DNA from 2 places in the Nitrogeniibacter aestuarii genome. Region 2 is predicted to be linked to the other one. Evidence: predicted binding sites of a transcription regulator. Region 2 holds the regulator's gene; the other holds the start of a gene.
The links. The regulator LexA, encoded in region 2, represses DNA repair genes until DNA is damaged. The targets are predictions, from matches to a motif close to ACTGTATNTANATACAGT.

Region 1 (10,906 bases), 120 kb from region 2:
CAGTTTCACCGACGAGCAGATGAAGCAGGCCGACGGGGGGCTTGAACTGTGGACCCGCTACACCATCCCGGCGGGCACCTATCCGGGTCAGGACAAGGACGTCCAGACCATCGCTCAGCCCAACTTCCTCGCGGTGCGTGCCGATCTGGATGAAGACGCGGTCTACAAGATCACCAAGACCATCTACGAGAACCTCCCCTTCCTGAACGCCATCCACAAGGCCACTGCGGCCATGTCGCTGCAAAAGGCACTCGACGGACTGCCCATGCCGCTTCACCCGGGTGCCGCCCGGTACTACAAGGAAGCCGGACTCAACATTCCCGATCGTCTGATCGCGAAGTAAGACACCCGGTTTCGTCGGTGCGCATCCGGACTCCCCGGATGCGCACCCAAAGCGTGACTACGCCCCACACCCACAGGATATGCCCATGCAGCCGGCAGGAAGCCCCACACCCATCGCCCCCGAGAAGGACGAACACGACGCCCCCGTGCGCAGCGAGCATGGGCTGATCGGGAAGATCCTCTTCGTCCTTGGCATCGGCATCGCGCTGATGCACATCTATTTCAACATCCTGACGGTGATGCCCAGTCTGTGGCAGAACGCATTGCATTTCGCCGGCTTCGGCCTGATGTGCGCCCTGCTCTTTCCCTCACTGCGCCAGACCGGCGGTGCACGCGACACGGTGGTCCTTGCTGTCGACGTGGCCTTCGGCTTGCTGGTCGCCTTTGCCGCGGTCTTTCTCATTGCCCAGGAAGACGCCATCTACGCCCGCGGTGTTCATCTGACACCCATCGAATGGGCGGCGGGCATCGTTCTGATTCTGGGTGCCATCGAATTCACACGCCGGACCACGGGCTGGATCATTCCCGTGCTCATCGTGCTTGCGCTCACCTATGTGGGTTGGTGGGGGGAGCACGTCAGCGGCGTGTTCCGCTTCGCCGGCCTGTCGGCCGAGACCATTCTGTTCCGCAGTATTTTTGGTGACGATGGCCTGTTCGGCAACATCGCACTCATCTCGTCCACCTTCGTGTTCATGTTCATTCTGTTCGGCGCCTTCCTGCTCCGATCGGGGGCCGGCGATTTCGTCATCGACCTGGCGCGCTCGGTGGCGGGCAAAACCACCGGAGGGCCCGGGCTGGTGGCCGTGTTTGCCTCGGCACTCACCGGTACCATCTCCGGCTCGGCGGTCGCCAACACCGCCTCGACCGGCGTGATTACCATCCCGCTCATGAAACGCGCCGGGTTCCCGCCCAAGTTCGCCGCCGCCATCGAAGCGGCGGCATCGACCGGTGGCCAGCTCATGCCGCCCATCATGGGCGCAGGCGCTTTCGTGATGGCCAGCTACACCCAGATTCCCTACACCACCATCATCGGGGTGAGCGTCATCCCCGCCATACTCTATTTCGCGTCGGTGGCCTTCTTCGTCCGCCTGGAGGCCAAGCGCAGCGGGGTCAAACAGATGGAAGATGGCGCGCCGAGCGCGCTCGAGGTCATCAAGCGCGGCGGTCTGCCCTTCCTGCTCCCGGTGGCTGTGCTCATCGGCTTGCTGGTCGTCGGTTTCACCCCGACTTACGCCGCCGGAATCAGCATCCTGGCGGTGGTGGTTTCCTCTTGGCTGACGCCCAACAAGATGGGCCCCAAGGCGATCCTGGAAGCGCTCGCGCTGGGCGCACGGAACATGGTCATGACCGGGGTGCTGCTGTGCGCCATCGGACTGGTGGTGAACGTCATCGCCACGGCCGGCGTCGGGAACACCTTTTCGCTGATGATCACCGAATGGGCCGGCTCGAGCCTGATCATCGCCATCGTGCTGATTGCCCTGGCATCGCTGGTGCTGGGCATGGGGTTGCCGGTCACCGCGTCGTACATCGTCCTGGGCACCTTGTCTGCGCCGGCGCTCTATAACCTCATCGCCGACGCGCAGGTCGTCGACGCCATCGCCCGCGGCGCGCTCAGTGACGAGGCCAAGGCCGTGCTGATGCTCGTTGCGCCCGATCAGATCGCCGCGCTTGGCAGTGCCATGAGCATGGAGGCGGCCAATGCCATCTTTGCAATGGTGCCGATCGACCTGGCAGACGCACTGCGCACGTCGGTACTCGATCCGGCCACCCTCACCTTCGCGCTGCTCTCGGCACACATGATCATCTTCTGGCTCAGTCAGGACAGCAACGTCACGCCGCCGGTGTGCCTCACCGCCTTCACCGCCGCCGCCATCGCCAAGACGCCGCCCATGGCGACCGGCCTTGAATCCTGGAAAGTCGCCAAAGGGCTTTATGTGGTGCCCTTGCTCTTCGCCTATACACCTTTGCTCGGTGGGGACTGGATCGAGATTACCGAGCTCGGTTTCTTCGCGCTGATCGGTCTTTACGCCTTCTCTGCCGGATTGCAGGGCTATCTCGAGCACCGCTTGAGTCCGCTCATGCGACTGGTGCTCATTGCCAACGCCATTCTCTTGCTTTGGCCACTGCCGATGTGGGTACACGGCCTGGGTGCCAGCCTTTTCGTCACCCTGTTCGTGTTCAGCCGGCGGCTCGGCAAGCGTGAAGCGGCCGGTGTGGCAGCTGCCTGATTGCGCCATGCCCACTCAGTCAGACCACCCGGCAGCCGCGACGCCCGCAAACCCGGTCAGGGCACGCCTGACCGGCATTGAGCCCGGAGTCAGAGGCAAACGCATTGCGACGGCGCGATCTTCCTGCATGCACCATACTGACCACAAAGACCATGGCATGGAAGTCAAAACGTGACGCTGACCCCTTTCCATCTGGCCTTTCCGGTGGACGACCTGATGGCCGCGCGACAGTTCTACGGCGGCATACTCGGCTGCCCGGAAGGGCGCAGCGCCGAGCAGTGGATCGACTTCAACCTGTTCGGCCATCAGATTGTCGCGCACCTGTCGGACGCAGCCGGGCAAAGAAGCACCAACCCGGTTGACGGTGACGACGTGCCCGTGCCGCACTTTGGCGTGGTCCTCTCACTGGCGGATTTCAACGCCATGGCTGCGCGCCTCAAGGCGGCGGGCGTCAAATTCATCATTGAACCGCACACCCGCTTCGCTGGCCAGCCGGGCGAGCAATCCACCATGTTCTTTCTCGATCCAACGGGCAACGCACTTGAGTTCAAGGCCTTTGCCAGCCTGGATCAACTCTTCAAGAAATAACGGCAGCGGGCCGAAGCGCGCTGCCTTTGATTTGATGGAGGAAACTCAGGCGTGCGGATGGGGCTTGGCCGCTTCGGCAAGCGCCTCTTCGGCGGCCGGATCGATCTCCAGTTCATCTTCCGTGGTGCCGGCATCCGGGTTGTCGTAGACCGCGGTATCGAGCTGCCCTTCACCCTTGGCGACAATCGTGGTCACCACCGCATCACCGGTGATGTTCACCACCGTCCGGATCATGTCCATCAGACGATCAACGCCCAGAATCAGCGCAATCCCCTCCACCGGCAAGCCCACCTGGCCCAGCACCATGGTGAGCATCACCAGCCCCACACCCGGAACCCCGGCCGTACCGATCGAGGCCAGCACAGCCATGCCGATCACGGTCAGATAGCCCCCCAAGCCCAGATCGACGCCGTACACATTGGCCAGGAACACGGTCGCCACGCCCTGCATGATGGCCGTGCCGTCCATGTTGATGGTCGCACCGAACGGAATGCTGAATGACGCCACCGAATTGTTGACCCCGACCCGTTCGGTCACACATCGATAGGTCACCGGAATGGTGGCGTTCGAGCTGGCCGTCGAAAAGGCAAAGATCTGCGCCGGGCGGATCTTCTTCATGAAGGTGAGGGGGTTGAGCCCGCTGAAGGCCTTGAGCAGCAGCATCAGGGTCACGAACAGATGCAGGAACAAGGCACTCACGAGGGTCAGCACGTAGGCCAGCACCGGCACGAACAACTCGATGCCCTGCTCGGTAAAGGTCTTGGCGATCAGGCAGAACACGCCGTACGGCGCGGCCGCCATCACGATGCCCACCACCTTCATCATGAGCTCGTTCATGTATTCACAGGCTTCTGCAAACTTTTTGGACGACTCACCGAGCATCAGGGCGGCAATCCCGACCACGATCACGTAGAAAATGATCTGCAGCATTTCGCCGCTGGCCATGGCGGCGATCGGATTGGTGGGCACGATGGCGGCAAACACGCTCCACACGCTGGGCGCCTCCTTGCCACTCACGCTGCCAACGTCCACCCCTTCCATGTTGAAGCCCGAGCCCGGCGCAATCAGCACCGCGATCCCAATGGCCACCGCAATGGCGATCGCGGTTGTCATCAGATACAAAGCGAAGGCCTTGCCCCCGACCCGCCCAAGAATGCGGATGTCACCGATGCCCAGCACGCCGCAGATGAGCGAAAACACCACCAGCGGCACCACGAGCATCTTGAGCGCATTGACGAACATCTTGCCCACCATGCCGAACAGGCCGGCCACGATGTGCGTATTGATGAACGCAGAGTCGATTTGATTGAAGATCAGGCCCACCACGATCCCGGCACCCATGCCGATCATGATCTTGGTGGTCAGAGACATCTTTCCGGATTCACTCGCCGCCATGAATTTCCCCTTTTTCTGACCGATCCGACACGCCACCTGCCATGGCATGCCGACAAGAGAATCAATGACTTGGCCCTGTCCAGCCCGGAAGAACGACCCCCGTCGCCCGCAACGACCCGACCCTGCCATTGCCTACGCTACCTTGAAAGGTGACAGCCCCGTGACAACAGGGTTCCGCAATGCAGCACGTTTTCAGCATAGACGGAATCAGGCGCGGTGCTTCGCGGTCGAATCAAGCGGTGAATACCTGGATTTCACCAAGAGGCATGATCACCCCCTGCTCGAACCTGCAGAGGCTTCTAAAGCCACCGATCAGGCTGTGCACGGGAACGGCTCGCTCGATAAACCAGCGCGCTCAGCCCGCCTCCGGCAAGCGACAGCAAAAACCACGCTTCATCGCGACTGCCTGTGAGCAGAAACCACAGCATGCCGACCCCAAGGCCGAGCAAAGTGCCCACTGCGGTTGCAAAACCGAGCCCCTTTTTCCAGAGCCATGTCAGCCCAAGCCCGGCAACAAACATGAGGATCGAAGTAAACAGAAACGCGACAGGCAACCTCACCAGCGTCTGAAGGTGCCAACGAGTGTCAGGCGCCGTAAGGGTGACGTCGGGCATGAGATCAAGCAAGACCGGGGGTGTCAGCCACAGCGGTGCGGAAAGCCAGACAGCCTGCCCCTTCGCGTCATCCATTGTCGCGACGTGAGTCATCGCGGCAATACAGTGCGCGTAATACAGCACAACAAGAAGCAGCCCAAGTCGATTGCGCATGGCGCCCTCCGAAAAACCCGGTCGCGTTTTCACACAGACCGATGACCCGAAAGAACACTGTCACGCCGGGCAGAGCAGCATCTGCAGTGGCTTTTTCATGGACAGGCATCCGGATTGGGTTGATCAGGCCATCTGAGGTCGCAGCACGGATGGCCGGCTGACGGGCATGATTGCATTGACTTCAGGACCTTGTCATTTTTGTCGTACCGGCACTGACCACTCGCACTCACAAGACCGGCTTCCTGCGCCTTGCGGACACTGTCCGAGCATCAGCCCCGAACACCCCTGGAAATAATCACCACGTGCGTCGGCGCATCCATGTGCGTCCACCTGAACACCATGGAGCCGACCAAGATCATTCAACCCTTCACCGTGCACGTCGCCCATCAAAAGTGACTTGACTCTGCCTGAAAGCTGTAAATAATTACAGCAATGATTCATGCTTTTTCAGGCCCCCATGTCCACCGTTCAACCCCTGTCGCTCGATGCCCTGTTGACCCGTGCCGATCTGTGGCGCGGGCAGGATGCGGTACGGTCTCAAGGGCCGAGGGTGGCCAGCGGATTTGCACCGCTCGATGCCGCCTTGCCTGACAAAGGCTGGCCTTGCGGTTGTGTGAGCGAGATTCTCAGTTCGGGGCGCGGCCTTGGTGAAGTGAGTCTGGTGTTGCCGGCCTTGCGGGCGCTGGCGCCCGAAGCGGGGTGGATCGTGCTGGTGGCGCCCCCCGGGCGGGTGCATGCCCCGGCGTGGCTGGCGCGCGGGGTTGCCCTGTCGCGTCTGCTGGTGGTGCAAGCCAGCGGACAGGATGCCGCCTGGGCTTGCGAGCAGTTGCTGGGCAGCGGTGCCTTGGCCGCCTTGCTGGCCTGGTTGCCGGGCAGCCACCCGCGCCAGCTGCGGCGCCTGCAGGTGGCTGCCGGCAAGACCGAGAGTCTGTGCATGGTGTTTCGCCCCACCTCGGCCGCCCGCCACCCCTCCCCCGCCCCTTTGCGCATTGCCCTCAGTGGCAGCCCCCGAGGGTTGATGGTGGACATTCTCAAGCGTCGCGGGCCACCGCTGTCGGCTCCGCTCAATCTGGCCATCGAGCGCCCCCTGCCCTGGCAACGGCTGGCCCGGCGCCATGTCACGCCGACACCGGTGCAGACGCAACCGGTTCGCGTGGACGCGTGAGCTCACCCATGGAACCACTCTGGCTTGCCATCCACTTTCATCGCCTGCCGGTCGAGGTGCTGGCCCTGCCAGCCCCGGCTGCGGTCATTGCTCGTCAACGCATCGTGGTGGCCGACACCCTGGCCGCCCAGGGCGGTATCAAGGCCGACATGCGCCTGGCGGATGCGCTGGCCCTGGTGCCCGGTCTTCGCCCCCACGAACGTCAGCCCGAGCTCGAGGCCGACGCCCTGTCGGCCCTGGCTTGCTGGGCCGGCAACTTCACCCCCATGGTGAGTCTGGAGGGCACCGACACCTTGCTGCTGGAGATTGGTGGTTGCCTGCAGTATTTCGGCGGGACAGACATCATTCTGGGACTGGTACGCCAGGGCGCGATCGACCAGGGGCTGAGCGTGCGCCTGGGGCTGGCCCCCACACCGCGGGCAGCCCACTGGCTGAGCCGGGTCGACCACACCGATGGCTGCTGGGAGAGCCGCCTGGCCGAATTGCCGGTCGAGGCCTTGCCTTTGTCACAGGGCGCCCATGAGCGCCTGCACGCCCTGGGGCTGCACACCCTTGGCAAGCTCTATCCCCTGCCCTCGGCCACCCTGGGTCATCGCTTTGGCGCCGAATTGCCCGTGCTGCTCGGTCAGGCCCGCGGACAGCTGCCCGACCCGCGCAAGCCTTTCGACTTTCCCGAGCAATTCGCCCAACGGCTCGAATTGCCGGCCAAGGTGGAACATGCCGAACGCCTGCTCTTTGCCGCCCGCCGTCTGCTGCTGGCCCTGGCCGGCTGGCTGGAAGCACGGCAGGCCGGCATCAGCGAGTGCACGCTGATACTGGCGCATGAAGACCTGCCGCCCACCCGGTTGGTGCTCGGCTTTGCCACCCCAACCCGCAACGCCGAGCGCCTGCTGCGGGTCACCCGTGAGCAACTCGAGCGGCACCAGTTGGCCGCCCCTGCCATCGAGCTGTTTCTCGAGGCCAATGCCCCTCAGGCCCTGGCGGGCACCAATGGTCGCCTGTTTGGCCAACAGGACGACGGTGCCATTGCCCCGGTGGTGGAGCGCCTGCGCGCCCGGCTGGGAGACGATGCCGTCCATGGCATCCGCCCGCTGGCCGACCATCGCCCCGAGTGCGCCACGGCCCCCGTGCGCTGGCCCATCGAGCCCGACACCGGCGTGCCACAACGCGCCCGCCCCCTGTGGCTTGAAGAACCGCCCCGCCCCTTGCGCGAACGCGCCGGTCGTCCCACCCACTCGGGCGAGCCCCTAAGCCTGCTGAGCCGGGGTGAACGACTGGAAAGCGGCTGGTGGGACCAGGGCGAAGCCGCTGGCGACATGCGCCGCGACTACTTCGTGGCCAGCACCCCCGAAGGCGCCTGGCTATGGGTCTTCCGCGACCCGCAGGGCTGGTGGCTGCATGGGTATTTTGATTGAGGCCATGCCCACAGAAATCATCACCATGGAAAACATCAAACAGCGATGTCGATGGCGCCCGCCCGCCTGCGGGGCCGCCCCCACGGGGGGCCGCGAGTAAATGCGAGCCTGGGGGCAGTCACCTCCCCGCTACGCCGAACTGCACTGCCTCTCCAACTACAGCTTTCTGCGCGGTGCGTCTCACCCGGAGGAGCTGGTCGCGCAGGCGGTGAAGCTCGGTTATGCCGGGCTGGCAATCACCGATGAGTGCTCGCTGGCCGGTGCGGTGCGCGCCCATGAGGGGCTCAAGGAAGTCGCCAGCCATCTGGGTACAACTCCCGAGGCGCTCGACTTCACGCTCATCTACGGAGCCGAGTTCACCCTGAACTGCGGGCTCAAACTGGTGCTGCTGGCCTGTGATCGGGCCGGCTACGGCAATCTGTCGGCGCTCATCACGCTGGGGCGGCGGCGGGCACCCAAGGGGGAATACGTGCTGAGCCGTGGCGATCTGGAGCGCCTGGCGCCAGCGCCGGTCATGCCGGGCTGTCTGGCCCTGTGGGTGCCCCATGACGAAGCGACCGGGGCCGACGCCCGCTGGTTTGCCGAGCGTTTTGCCGGACGAGGCTGGGTGGCGGTGGAGCTGCTGGGCGGGCCGGATGATGGTGGCCAGCTCAGTCGCCTGACATCATTGGCTGGGTCGGTGAACCTGCCCTTGATGGCGGCCGGTGATGTACACATGCATGTACGCGGTCGCCGCCCCCTGCAGGACACCCTCACGGCCCTGCGCCATCGCTGCTCGGTCTTCGAGGCCGGGCACCGCCTCTTCCCCAACGGCGAGCGTCATCTGCGCCAGCCGCTGCGGCTGGCACGTCTGTATCCGTCCGCCCTGATTGCCGAGACCGGCCGCCTGATCGAACGCTGCCACTTTTCGCTCGACGAGTTGCGCTACGAGTACCCACAGGAGGTGGTCCCCCAGGGCGAGACACCCACCAGCTATCTGCGCCGGGAGACTGAAGCCGGGCTGCAGCGCCGCTATCCTGACGGCGTGCCCGGGACGGTGCGCGAAACGGCTGAAAAGGAACTGGCGCTGATTGCCGAACTCCAGTACGAACCCTTTTTCCTCACGGTCTATGACATCGTCTGTTTCGCGCGACGTGAAGGCATCCTCTGCCAGGGGCGCGGCTCGGCGGCCAACTCGGTGGTGTGCTTCGCGCTGGGCATCACCGAGGTGGACCCACAGCGCGCCGCCCTGCTCTTCGAGCGATTCATCTCGCGCGAGCGCAACGAGGCTCCGGACATCGATGTGGATTTCGAGCACGAACGGCGCGAGATCGTCATCCAGTACATCTACGGCAAATACGGCCGCGACCGGGCCGCGCTGGCAGCGACGGTGATCCGCTATCGCACGCGCGGCGCGGTGCGCGACGTGGGCCGGGCGCTGGGCTTCAGCCTGGAGCAGGTGGCCGCCCTGACCCGCTCCATGGCCTGGTGGGACAAGCGCGACCAGTTGCCCCAGCGGCTGCGCGAAGTGGGGCTGGACCCGGACAGCCCGCGGGTGAGCAAGTGGCTGGCGCTCACCGAGCAGATCATCGGCTTTCCACGCCATCTGTCGCAGCATGTGGGCGGTTTCATCATCTCCGAAGGGCCCATCGCCCGGCTGGTGCCGGTGGAAAACGCCGCCATGCCCGATCGCTCGGTCATCCAGTGGGACAAGGAAGACCTGGAATCCCTCGGCCTGCTCAAGGTGGACGTACTGGCGCTGGGCATGCTCTCGGTCATTCGTCGGGCACTGGTCATGGCCGGGGAAAGACGTGGGCATCCACTGGGCCTCAAGGACATCCCCGATGGCGACAGCGACACCTTCGACGCCCTGTGCGCGGCGGACTCCATCGGCGTGTTTCAGGTCGAATCGCGTGCGCAGATGGCCATGCTCCCCCGCCTCAAGCCCCGCCAGTTCTACGACCTGGTGGTGCAGGTGGCCATCGTGCGCCCGGGGCCGATCCAGGGCGACATGGTTCATCCGTATCTGACCCGCCGCAACGACCGCGCCGCCGCCGAGCGCGAACTGGCCCGCCTGCCGCCACCGGTGCGCACGGTCCTGGCGCGCACACTGGGCGTGTCGATTTTTCAGGAACAGGTGATGAAGCTGGCCGAAGTGGCGGCCGGCTTCACCCCCGGCGAGGCCGATGAACTGCGCCGCGCCATGGCCTCGTGGCGGCGCAAGGGCCACATGCAGGTGTTCAAGGACCGTCTGCGCGCCGGCATGGCCGAGCGTGGTTACGATGCCCACTTTGCCGAGGCCTTGTGCCGACAGATCGAAGGCTTTGGTGAATACGGTTTTCCCGAATCCCATGCCGCCAGTTTCGCCCTGCTTGCCTACGCCTCGGCCTGGCTCAAGTGCCACGAGCCCGAGGCCTTTCTGGCCGCACTGCTCAACAGCCAACCCATGGGCTTCTACCGGCCAGCCCAGCTGATTCAGGACGCACGGCGTCACGGCGTCCGGGTGCTGCCGGTGGATGTCATCCACAGCGGCTGGGAGAGCCATCTGCACTTTGACGGGCGCGAACGCCCGGCCGTGCGACTGGGCCTGCGGGAAATCCATGGTCTGGCGCAGGCTGCAGGCGAGCGCATCGAAACCGCCCGCCAACACGCGCCTTTTGCCAGTCTGAGCGATCTGGCCACGCGCGCCGATCTCAGCCGGTCGGAACTGGACCGCCTGGCCAGCGCCGATGCGCTCAAGTCGCTCAGCGGACACCGGCGCGAAGCCCTGTGGGCCACCAGCGGGCTGCATCGTCAGGGTGACCTGTTCGATATCGCGCCGCCACAGGAAACCGCTGTGCGCCTGCCGGCGCAATCCGAAAGCGAATCGCTGGTCAGTGACTACGCCACCCAGGGCTTCACCCTGGGCCGGCACCCACTCGCCCTGCTACGAGGACAACTGACTGAGCGCCGCTTTCTCAAGGCCAGTGACCTGCTGGTCACCAATCACGATGCGCTGGTGCGGGTGGCCGGCATCATCACCTGCCG
Region 2 (10,906 bases):
ATTTCGAAGCTCTACTTCGTTTCCTTGAGCAGGCAGAGCTGGACCGCGTGGGCGCGTTTGCGTATTCGCCGGTCGATGGCGCTGTCGCCAATACGCTGGCCGAGGCGGTGCCGGACGAAGTGCGGGAAAATCGTCGCGCTCGTCTGATGGCCTTTCAGGAAGACATCAGCACCCAACGCCTGGAAAGGAAGATTGGTCAAGAGCTTACCGTGCTGGTTGATGACATCGACGAGGACGGGGCGGTTGCGCGTTCAGAAGGTGATGCACCCGATATTGACGGGTTGGTCATCATTCCGGGCGGGCAATCACTTGAAATCGGTGAGTTCGCTCGCGTTCGCGTCACTGATTGCGACGTTCACGATTTGTACGCAGAGCTGATTGACGACAGAGTCTGACGGGTTGTCGCGCTGTGCGATCATCACGGATGGCAGGGGCAACCCGCCATCCGTTTTTATTTTGGAATTGCGATATGCACGAAATCTCGCCTAAAGGCAGCGGCGATGGAATGAAGATCGGGCTTGCGCTGGGCAGCGGAGCGGCTCGAGGCTGGGCGCACATCGGTGTGATCCGAGCGTTGCGCGACGAGGGGATCAAGCCGGATGTCGTCGCCGGTTGCTCAATTGGCGCCTTTGTCGGCGCAGCACTCGCGACAGGCAACTTCGACAAGCTCAGTGCCTGGATTGAAAAGCTGGGTTGGCAAACGGTAGTGTCGTTTCTCGATGTGAGCTTTCGTGGGGGATTGATCAAGGGGGATAAAATCATCGCCCATTTCGAACGCGAATTCGTCGACATGGATTTTTCTGAGACCCTGCTGCCTTTTGGTTGTGTTGCTACCGAACTTCAGACAGGGCGAGAGATCTGGTTTCGCGAGGGTAGTGTCGCGAAGGCAGTGCGCGCCTCGATTGCCTTGCCCGGCCTGTTTGCGCCGGTGATTCGGGATGGGCGTGTCCTTGTCGACGGTGGGCTGGTCAACCCGGTGCCTGTCTCTTTGTGTCGTGCCATGGGCGCCGATGTCGTGTTGTCCGTTGATCTGGGCTCGGACATTGTGGGCCGGGCGCGCAGGCGACTCCACAAACCGATCACTGATCTGAGTGAAGAAGAAGCGGAGAAAAGCTGGGCAGACCGGCTTCTTGAGCGACTTGGTCTCAAGAACGGTGCGAAGGAGGAGGTTCAACCCCTTCCGTCGATGATCGATGTGCTCAATACGACGATCAATGTCATGCAGGTGCGGATCGCACGCAGCCGCATGGCGGGTGATCCGTCTGACGTCAACATATGTCCCAGGGTTGGGCAGCTTGGTCCGATGGACTATCACCGAGCCGCAGAGGCCATTGCCGAGGGTGAGGCGGCTGTCGCGCGCGTCATGCCAGCCATCCGCTATGCCTTGGGACGGGAGCAGGGTGATGAGCACGAATAAGCTGTTTATTGAAGCGCTGACGCAGGTGGTGGGTTCGTCGCATGTGCTTACGAGTCATCACGAAATGGCGGCGTACTGCGAGGATTGGCGCGGCCGCTACCGGGGCGACGGTGTTGCTGTCGTCTTGCCCGCAAGCACGGCAGAGGTCTCCGCCGTGCTTGCGCTGTGCGCGGATCATGGCGTCACCGTTGTGCCGCAGGGTGGAAACACCGGGCTGTGCGGTGGTGCAACCCCTGTTTCGAGTGACGGGTCGATCGTGCTCAGCCTCAAGCGCATGAGACGAATCCGCCATGTGGACCCGCTTGATCGAACGATTACTGTCGAGGCTGGTTGCACGCTCGCCGAGGTCCAGGCGGCAGCCGAAGACCACGACTGCCTTTTCCCTTTGTCGCTGGCCTCGGAGGGTAGCTGTCAGATCGGCGGCAATATATCGACCAATGCTGGCGGTGTTCACGTGCTGCGTTATGGCAACACGCGTCAGTTGGTCCTCGGGCTCGAAGTGGTGCTGGCAGACGGTCGTGTTTGGGATGGTTTGCGCCGACTTCACAAGGACAATACGGGCTACGATCTCAAGCACCTGTTTATTGGTGCAGAAGGTACGCTTGGCATCGTGACGGCTGCCGTGCTCAAGATGGTTCCACGGCCGGCCGTTCGTGCGGTCGCCTGGGCCCAGATGCCTTCGCCGGACGCTGCGCTTTCATTGCTCGATGCACTGCGCCGGCGCTTTGGAGAACGGATTTCCGCCTTTGAGTTGATTGGTGGTGCTGCGCTCGATGTGGTTCTGCGCCACATACCCGGTGCACGGGCGCCCCTCGAATCAAGAACCGAATGGTCTGTCCTGCTTGAGGTTGCCGACGTTGATCCGGATGCGCCGCTTGCTGAGAGGCTCGAAGATGTGCTTATGAGCGCGTATGACCAGGGTCTCATGACAGACATGATCGTCGCGGCGAGCGGGGCGCAGGAGGCGGCCCTATGGGGACTGAGAGAAAACATATCAGAAGCACAACGAATTGAAGGCTTCAGCATCAAGCATGATATTTCGGTGCCCGTGAGCCGCATTCCGGAGTTTCTTGCGCGTGCTGAATCTGCGGTGGCTGCCGCTGCTGAAGGTGTGCGCATTGTGGCATTTGGCCACATGGGCGATGGCAATCTCCATTACAACCTCTCTTGTGTCGATCCTGACGATAACCGACGCCTCATTGAGGCGACGCCTGCCCTGAACCGTGCGGTGCATGATGTGGTGTACGCCTGTGATGGTTCAATTTCGGCAGAGCATGGTCTGGGACAACTGAAGGTTGAAGAGATCAAGCGATACAAGAGCCCGCTCGAACTGGAAATGCTTTCCAAAATCAAGGATCTTCTAGACCCCCATGGTCTGCTCAATCCGGGCAAGGTGGTCGCCGGTCAACGGCATACATCCCGGATGTGACGATTGCGTTGCACAAAACGCTTTACAGGGGCGGCAAGGCTTTCTATAATGCGCGCTCTTTCGGGGGTATAGCTCAGCTGGGAGAGCGCTTGCATGGCATGCAAGAGGTCAGCGGTTCGATCCCGCTTACCTCCACCAAAGAAAGGTCCCTATCGTCTAGAGGCCTAGGACACCGCCCTTTCACGGCGGCAACCGGGGTTCGAATCCCCGTAGGGACGCCAGATGTTTTGATGGCTGCCGGAGACGATCGGCAGCCATTTGTTTGGCCGGGTTGGCACCGGCCTTGCACCGATTGGTGCGGAGTGGTAGTTCAGTTGGTTAGAATACCGGCCTGTCACGCCGGGGGTCGCGGGTTCGAGTCCCGTCCACTCCGCCAGTAGTTTTGCCTCCGCCGAGCTTGGTCGGCGGGCCGATCGAGACGAGTTGGAAATTATTTTCTGGCTGTCTTGTAAAGCGAAAATTGTTTGCTATAATGCGCGCTCTTTCGGGGGTATAGCTCAGCTGGGAGAGCGCTTGCATGGCATGCAAGAGGTCAGCGGTTCGATCCCGCTTACCTCCACCAAGGAAAGGTCCCTATCGTCTAGAGGCCTAGGACACCGCCCTTTCACGGCGGCAACCGGGGTTCGAATCCCCGTAGGGACGCCAGACGCGTTGATGGCTGCCGGAGACGATCGGCAGCCATTCATTTGGCCAGTTGGCGCTGGTCACGCACCGAAAGGTGTGGAGTGGTAGTTCAGTTGGTTAGAATACCGGCCTGTCACGCCGGGGGTCGCGGGTTCGAGTCCCGTCCACTCCGCCAAAATCAAAACGGGAGCTCAATGAGCTCCCGTTTTTTCGTTCGTACTTTCTCGGCCACACTTCGAATACTCGGGGCGTGACTTTGCGCCCGGTTCGGAAGAACGATTGTCGGACGTGTCACCTTGCACCGCCCGACACATCCGCGGCTCGCCTTGTTGGCCCGTGGTTGAGCCTGCTCCTGGTACGGGCTGGGCGCAGTCAGCGCTCAGTCAGAAAATGCCTTCATTGCGTATGAGTCCGACGGCCAGTCCCTCAATGTGAAATTCCTGCGCCTCTGGATTGACCTGAATCGGTGAAAAGTCCGGGTTTTCGGCAATCAACTCGACGCGGTCGCCGGTGCGCTTGTACCGCTTCACGGTGACCTCATCGTCGATACGCACAACCACGATCTGGCCGTTACGAGCCTCGCTGGTGCGATGGACGGCAAGCAGGTCACCATCCAGAATGCCGATATCGCGCATGCTCAAGCCGCGAACCCTGAGCAGGTAGTCTGCCCGCGGGAAAAACAGATCCGGATTGATCGGATGGTGTTTCTCGATGTGTTCCTGGGCAAGTAGAGGGCTGCCGGCTGCGACGCGACCGATCAGTGGCAGGCCGGACGCCTCGGTGAGGCGAATGCCGCGCGCACGGCCGTTTTCGACCGTAATCACGCCTTTATTTGCCAGTGCCCGCAAGTGCGTCTCAGCGGCGTTGGGTGATCGGAACCCGAATGCTGTGCAGATTTCTGCCCGCGTGGGAGGCCTGCCTTCTTCTTGCTGGGTCAGGCGAATGAAATCCAGAATTTCCTGCTGGCGGGATGTGAGTTTTTCAGTCATTCGGGCTCGCTCCGTGTATATCTGTATTTTTGTACATATTCCTGTTGCGCGCAAGCGGACGGCATTTTCACGCCTCAGGCAGGGTTCTTGTGCACCTGTCACCGGATTGAAAGAACGTTTTGGCAAGTTTTTCGTCTCATCGCTTGAGGTCAGAACTTCATTGGTCTATTCGTTCAGTAATGCCGTCTGGACGGGCCATTTCGGACATTGATGAAAGGAGCGAAAATGTTGTTGCCGAAAGACTCTGCTGGAAGTACAGTTCGCGCCGCATCCCAACTCGTTTCGTTTGCTCTTGAGGGTGAGCCCATGCTGCGCAGCGGAGATACCGCACCCCTGTTTACGTTGCCCGACGGCGACATGGAAGATTTCGACATGCAAACGGTTCGCGGAAACCGCCATGTCGTGCTGTTTTTCTATCCGCGTGACAATGCCCCGACCTGCACTCGACAGGCCGAGGAGTTCAGCGATCACGAATATGAATTCAACAAGCTCGATTGCATCGTCCTGGGTATCAGCCCGGACGACTGCATGACCCACGCGGAGTTTGCCGCTGAGCACGGACTGTCAATTCGATTGCTGGCCGATATCGAGGCTGAAGTGTGCAGCCTGTATGGTGTCTGGCGTGAAAAAGAGGTCGATGGCGTCAAGCGCAAGGGTGTGTTACGTTCGACATTCATCATCGACAAGGACGGGCAGATCCGTCACGCGCTCTACGACGTGACGCCCAAGGGGCATGTTGCTGAAGTGCTTGCCCTTGTCAGGGAAATGGAACCGGAAAAAGCCAATGCAAATCGCAAAAAACACCGTCGTAACGCTTAAGTACTCCGTCAAGGATCCGGATGGGAACGTGGTCGATGACGGCCATCACCCGCTGGTCTATCTGCACGGTGGTTACGATGGCATCTTCTCGGCGATCGAAGAGGCGCTGCATGGCAAGAACAAGGGTGAGAACCTGACCCTGAAGCTGCAGCCTGAAGATGCTTTCGGCGACTACGACGAAAACATGGTTCTGATCGAAGACCGCACCTTGTTTCCCGAGAACATCGAAGTCGGCATGAGCTTCGAGCGTGTCACCGAAGATGGTGAGGACGAAATCCTGTACCGGATTACCGACATCGCCGATGGAAAAGTCGTTGTGGATGGCAACCATCCGCTGGCAGGCGTGGCGCTAATCTTTGATCTGACCATCGACGATGTGCGCGATGCCACTGCCGAAGAGCTCTCTCATGGTCACGTGCATGGCCCCGGTGGTCACCATCACTGAGATTTCATCTTCCGTATCGAAGCGGGCCGCGTCAGCGGCCCGTTTTGTTTTAAGCTCACAGACATGAACAACCACCATCCGATCTCATGCCATCGTCGCAAACGCATGCGCTGACCGTTCGCAATCTCACGGTCGATATCTCGGCTGAACGACCGATTCGCCCTGTCGACGATGTGAGCTTCGATGTGCGCGCCGGCGAAACCATGGCCTTGCTGGGTGAGTCCGGATGCGGAAAGTCGATGACAGCGCTCGCCTTAATGCGGCTATTGCCTGCGAGTGGACGCATCTGCGGCGGGTCGTCGATCGCACTGGGCTCCCTGGACGTGCTGTCCCAGTCGGAAGCCCGAATGCGCGCGGTGCGCGGTGGTCGTATGGGCATGATCTTTCAGGAGCCTGCAACCAGTCTGAATCCGGTGATGACGGTTTTCTCGCAGATTGCCGAGGTCCTCTCGCGCCATCGCGGTCTGACCGGCCGCGCGGCTCGCCAGGAGGCGTCACGTTTGCTGGCTGCCGTCGGCATTCCGGATGCCGATGCCCGACTGGACGATTATCCGTTCCAGTTCTCCGGTGGCATGAAACAACGGGTGATGATTGCGATGGCGCTGGCCGGCGAGCCGGACGTGTTGATCGCCGACGAGCCCACGACTGCGCTTGATGTGACCTTGCAGGCGCAGGTCCTCGATTTGCTGGTCGCACTTCAGCGCGATCGGGGCATGTCGATGCTGCTGATTACGCACGATCTCGGCGTGGTGGCGCGCATGGCGCATGAGGTGGGGGTCATGTATGCGGGGGAGCTCGTCGAGACCGGGCGGCGCGACGCATTTTTTGACGCGCCGCTCCATCCGTATTCCAAGAAGCTGTTCGCGGCAGTTCCCGATGCTTCGCGCCGGGGCCAGGCACTGGAGACGCTACCCGGGATCGTTCCGACGCTGGATCGTTCCTTCTCAGGGTGCCGGTTCGCTGATCGCTGTCCGTCGCGCATGGCTCATTGCGACACTCAGCTGCCGCAGTGGCATCAGGTAGAAGCGCGTCGTGTGCGGTGCCACCTCTATGCAGAGGGTGCGCCTCGGGGTGAGCCAACGGCGAATGTTCAAACCGTTCTGCCGACGGAACCGTCGAGAGAAACAGGGCAGAGAGCCGAGTTGGTCGTTGAGGGGCTCAAGGTCCATTTTCCGGTCCGGAAGGGCGTGCTCAAGCGAGTGGTCGGCCATGTCAGAGCGGTTGACGGCGTTTCTCTCACGCTCAAGGCGGCGCGTACGCTGGCGCTGGTGGGAGAGTCTGGCTGCGGAAAGACGACCGCGGGCAAGGCTTTGATGCAACTCATACGACCCACGGGTGGCTCGGTCCGCCTCGATGGAGAAGAGCAAGTGCATCGCCGTGGCGCGGCCTTGCGACCGTTGCGCCGTCAGGTGCAGATGGTTTTTCAGGACCCGTTCGCTTCTTTGAACCCTCGCATGCGCGTCGGCGACATCATTGCCGAAGGCATGAGCGCCCTGGGTATCAAGCAAACGCCTGCCGAGCGACGCGATTACTTTGATACGCTATTGCAGCGGGTCGGGTTGTCGCCGCAGATGCGTGAGCGTTTTCCCCATGCCTTTTCGGGCGGTCAACGGCAGCGTATCGCGTTGGCTCGGGCGCTGTCCGTGTCGCCGGCAGTCATCGTCTGTGACGAGCCGACCAGTGCGCTCGACGTTTCCGTGCAAGCGCAGATTCTCAATCTCATGCGTGAGTTGCAACAGGCTCAAGGCATCGCCTATCTGTTCATTACGCACAACATCGCGGTGGTTGATTTTCTGGCTCATGACGTCGCGGTGATGTACCTGGGGCGAATCGTCGAGTACGGGAGTACCGAGCAGGTTCTGCGAAATGCACAGCATCCCTACACTCGCATGCTGCTCGACGCGGTGTTGACGACCGATGCTGCGGGGCCCGAGACCATTGGCAATCCGGTGGCTCGGGTTGTGGAACTGCCGTCGCCGATCCACCCGCCATCCGGGTGCCATTTTCATCCGCGCTGCAGCATGGCGGACGAGTTGTGTCGGCAGACCTATCCGGACGAGACGCCATTACCCGAAGGCGGCTATGTGCGCTGCCATCGCGTCCGGGAGCAGCTCGACGGCGCCTAGTCAGCGCCGTTTTTTGCCCTTGCCGGCATTGCGGATGTCTTCTTCGGTGGGCATGTCCGGGATCAGCTCGCTCAGCGGCAGGACTTCGCTTACGTCGGCCCCGGCGGGCACCAGCAGCGTCATGCCCGGCTTCGCCTTTCGGCTTGAATCCAGTCCGTTGATCTGCAACAGCTGGGTGAGCGTCAGGCCGAAGCGTTTGGCGATTACCTGAAGCGAGTCTTTCCGCTGAAGCTGATAGGTCTTCCACCGCGGCTGTGCTTCGTCCAGCCGGGCTTTGAAGACCTCGACCTTGTCTGCGGGCAGAATCAACTGGTGTTTGCCTTCGGGGATGACCGGTTTCCGGTAGGCGGGGTTGAGTGCGACCAGTTCGTCCAGCGGCGTTTCAGTCAGGCGGGCAACCAGTGCCAGATCGACCCCGGGAGGCGTGTCGATCATGTCGAAGTAGATCCGGTTCGGTACGTGCGGTAGCTCGATGCCGAACAGCTCGGGACGGGCAATGATGTTCTTCAGCGCCTGGAGCTTTGGAATGTAGTCTCGGGTTTCCTTGCGCAGATCGAGGCTGAGGTAGTCGGTCGGCAATCCTTTGGCTTCGTTCGCTTTGCGCGCCCTGAGCACTGTGCCTTCGCCGGCGTTGTAGGAGGCGAGCGCGAGGTGCCAGTCGCCGTGCATGTCGTAGATCCGCTCCAGGTAATCCAGAGCGGCATCGGTCGAGGCAATGATGTCGCGGCGCTCGTCGATCCATTCGTTCTGACGCAGATTGAAATAGCGTCCGGTCGATGGAATGAATTGCCAGAGCCCGGCCGCTCGCGATGACGAGTAGGCCATGGGATCGAAGCCGCTTTCGACCAGTGGCAGGAGCGCAATTTCGGTGGGCAGGCCGCGTGCTTCGAGCTCGTCGACGATGTGATACAGGTAGCGATAACTGCGATGAAAGAGGCGCGACAAGGCCGCGGGATGTGCAAGGTACTGAATCTGTCGGTTGGTGACTTCGTCAGCGACCAGGTCGGGCATGCCGAAGCCGCGGCGGATACGATCCCAGAGATCTGCAGCCTTGTGGGTCAGATCCACGGTGACCACCGAATCGTCGGGCGGCTCCATTTGGACCACACGGGGAGAGCTCATGCTCAGTCCCTGACCACCCGACTGTGCCCAGGCGGGAGTCGGAATATGACTCACGATATAGGTGAGGCCGATCAACAGGAAATGACGAACTCTTATGCTTGGCATCTGGCGGGCGATTCTAGGTGGGTCGCTCAGTTGGGTCAAACGCGCGGATTGGTTGGTAATTAGACGCCTATTTCCACCGACATGGTTTCGGATCGGTGCAATAATGGCGCCAATTCGAGAACAACGCCCCGGCCGATGAAAGTTCTACTGATCGAAGACACGATGACAAGCGCCACGGTGGTGCTACACCAACTCGATAAACTCGGGCTGGAGACGCGTCATGTGACCGACGGTGAGGCGGGTCTCAAAGAGTTCAAGAGCTGGAAGCCGGACATGATCCTGCTGGACGTGATCATGCCGGGGCTCGACGGCTTTGCCGTGGCGCGTCGCATTCGTCAGCTTGAACGGGACGGTGAATGGACGCCCATCATCTTTCTGACCGCCAAGACCGGTGACAAGGATCTCGAGCACGGTATCGAGGTGGGCGGCGACGATTACCTGATCAAACCGGTCTCCGAAGTCGTGCTGGCAGCCAAGGTGCGGGCCATGCAGCGACTGGCCCAGATGCGGTATTCACTGGTGGTGCTCACGCGTCGTCTCGACGAAGCCAATCGGGAGCTCACGCGGCTGACCTCGGTTGACGGTCTGACGGGCATTGCCAATCGCCGCAGTTTCGATGAGACCACCAAGCGCGAGTGGCAGCGTGCGCGCCGCAATCGGCTGCCCTTGTCCGTCATGATGATCGATGTGGACTGCTTCAAGCAGTACAACGACGGTTATGGTCATCAGGCCGGTGATGAATGTCTCATCACGGTGGCCAAGGCGCTTGAGGAGCAGATCAAGCGCCCAGGCGATCTGGTGGCGCGGTTTGGCGGTGAGGAGTTTGTCGTTGTGCTGCCGGAGACCAACGCGGTTGGTGCTTTCCGTGTCGCGGAAGCCATGCGTGCCGGCATCGAGTCGTTAGCGCTCCCTCATGCCTATTCGAATGGTCATGAGGTGCTGACCGTCAGCGTGGGTGTGGCGACGGCTTACCCCGGGCCAGAAGACGATGAGTTGAGCGAAGGCTGGCTGCTCGATTGCGCCGACCAGGCCCTGTATGAAGCGAAGAAGGGTGGTCGCAACCGGATCAGCGTGGCGCAGCTCAAACCGGCCGCGCAGTTTGCAATCAAGAGCGCCGATCGCTGAAACGGGGCGGGTGCCCGAGGGTTATCAAACCTCTGCCGGCGCTCAACGGTCGTTCAGAAATTGTTTTTCCATTCCCTCAGCGCGGCAAAGGCATGAGCCGGATCTTTCGGCACGTGGCCGACATAGCCGCTGAGGCCTTCGATCAGGCTCGGCTCCTGGACGCGCAGGAACGGATTGATCTTGCGCTCAAGGCCGATTGTTGTCGGCAGGGTCGGTTTGCCTTCCGCTCTGAGCCGCTGGCACCGGGCAAGCCATTCGTCCCTGTCCGGGTTATCCGGTTCGGCCGCTTGCGAAAAGGCGAGATTGGCCAGGGTGTATTCATGGGTGCAGAACACTCGCGTCGACGGCGGCAGCTGTGCCAGTTTGGTGAGCGAGTCGCGCATCTGGGCGGGAGACCCTTCGAATAGGCGCCCGCAGCCGGCACTGAAAAGCGTGTCGCCACAGAACACCAGATCCGGCCCGACGTACGCCACGTGACCGAGCGTATGTCCGGGCATGTCGAGTACCCTGAATGTGACCTCCATGTGAGGTATCCGGATTTCATCACCTTCATGAACCGGTTGCGTGACGCCGGTGATCATTTCGGTGCTTGGGCCGAACACCGGGCACTGTTGTGCGAACGCCGGCAATCCACCGGTGTGGTCCATGTGATGATGGGTGATGAGAATTGCGCGGAGCGTCAGATCGTTTTGCACGATAAAATCC

Region 1: a site for LexA is predicted at 5,734-5,751, ahead of imuA (translesion DNA synthesis-associated protein ImuA). Genes of this name have one in related genera too.

The regions. Positions count from the first base shown of each region.
Region 1 covers NZ_CP071321.1:2,425,533-2,436,438, forward strand. The annotation lists gene J0W34_RS11095 (TAXI family TRAP transporter solute-binding subunit) at 1-343, shown strand, start outside; gene J0W34_RS11100 (TRAP transporter permease) at 429-2,570, shown strand; gene J0W34_RS11105 (VOC family protein) at 2,742-3,158, shown strand; gene J0W34_RS11110 (dicarboxylate/amino acid:cation symporter) at 3,204-4,529, opposite strand; gene J0W34_RS11115 (hypothetical protein) at 4,853-5,320, opposite strand; gene imuA (translesion DNA synthesis-associated protein ImuA) at 5,760-6,485, shown strand; gene J0W34_RS11125 (Y-family DNA polymerase) at 6,494-7,900, shown strand; gene J0W34_RS11130 (error-prone DNA polymerase) at 8,001-10,906, shown strand, end outside.
Region 2 covers NZ_CP071321.1:2,541,639-2,552,544, reverse strand. The annotation lists gene rimO (30S ribosomal protein S12 methylthiotransferase RimO) at 1-395, shown strand, start outside; gene rssA (patatin-like phospholipase RssA) at 470-1,417, shown strand; gene J0W34_RS11725 (FAD-binding oxidoreductase) at 1,404-2,846, shown strand; tRNA gene J0W34_RS11720 (tRNA-Ala) at 2,909-2,984, shown strand; tRNA gene J0W34_RS11715 (tRNA-Glu) at 2,992-3,067, shown strand; tRNA gene J0W34_RS11710 (tRNA-Asp) at 3,146-3,222, shown strand; tRNA gene J0W34_RS11705 (tRNA-Ala) at 3,333-3,408, shown strand; tRNA gene J0W34_RS11700 (tRNA-Glu) at 3,416-3,491, shown strand; tRNA gene J0W34_RS11695 (tRNA-Asp) at 3,569-3,645, shown strand; gene lexA (transcriptional repressor LexA) at 3,854-4,459, opposite strand; gene J0W34_RS11685 (peroxiredoxin) at 4,766-5,278, shown strand; gene J0W34_RS11680 (FKBP-type peptidyl-prolyl cis-trans isomerase) at 5,244-5,723, shown strand; gene J0W34_RS11675 (ABC transporter ATP-binding protein) at 5,810-7,849, shown strand; gene J0W34_RS11670 (transglycosylase SLT domain-containing protein) at 7,850-8,971, opposite strand; gene J0W34_RS11665 (GGDEF domain-containing response regulator) at 9,212-10,201, shown strand; gene gloB (hydroxyacylglutathione hydrolase) at 10,255-10,906, opposite strand, start outside.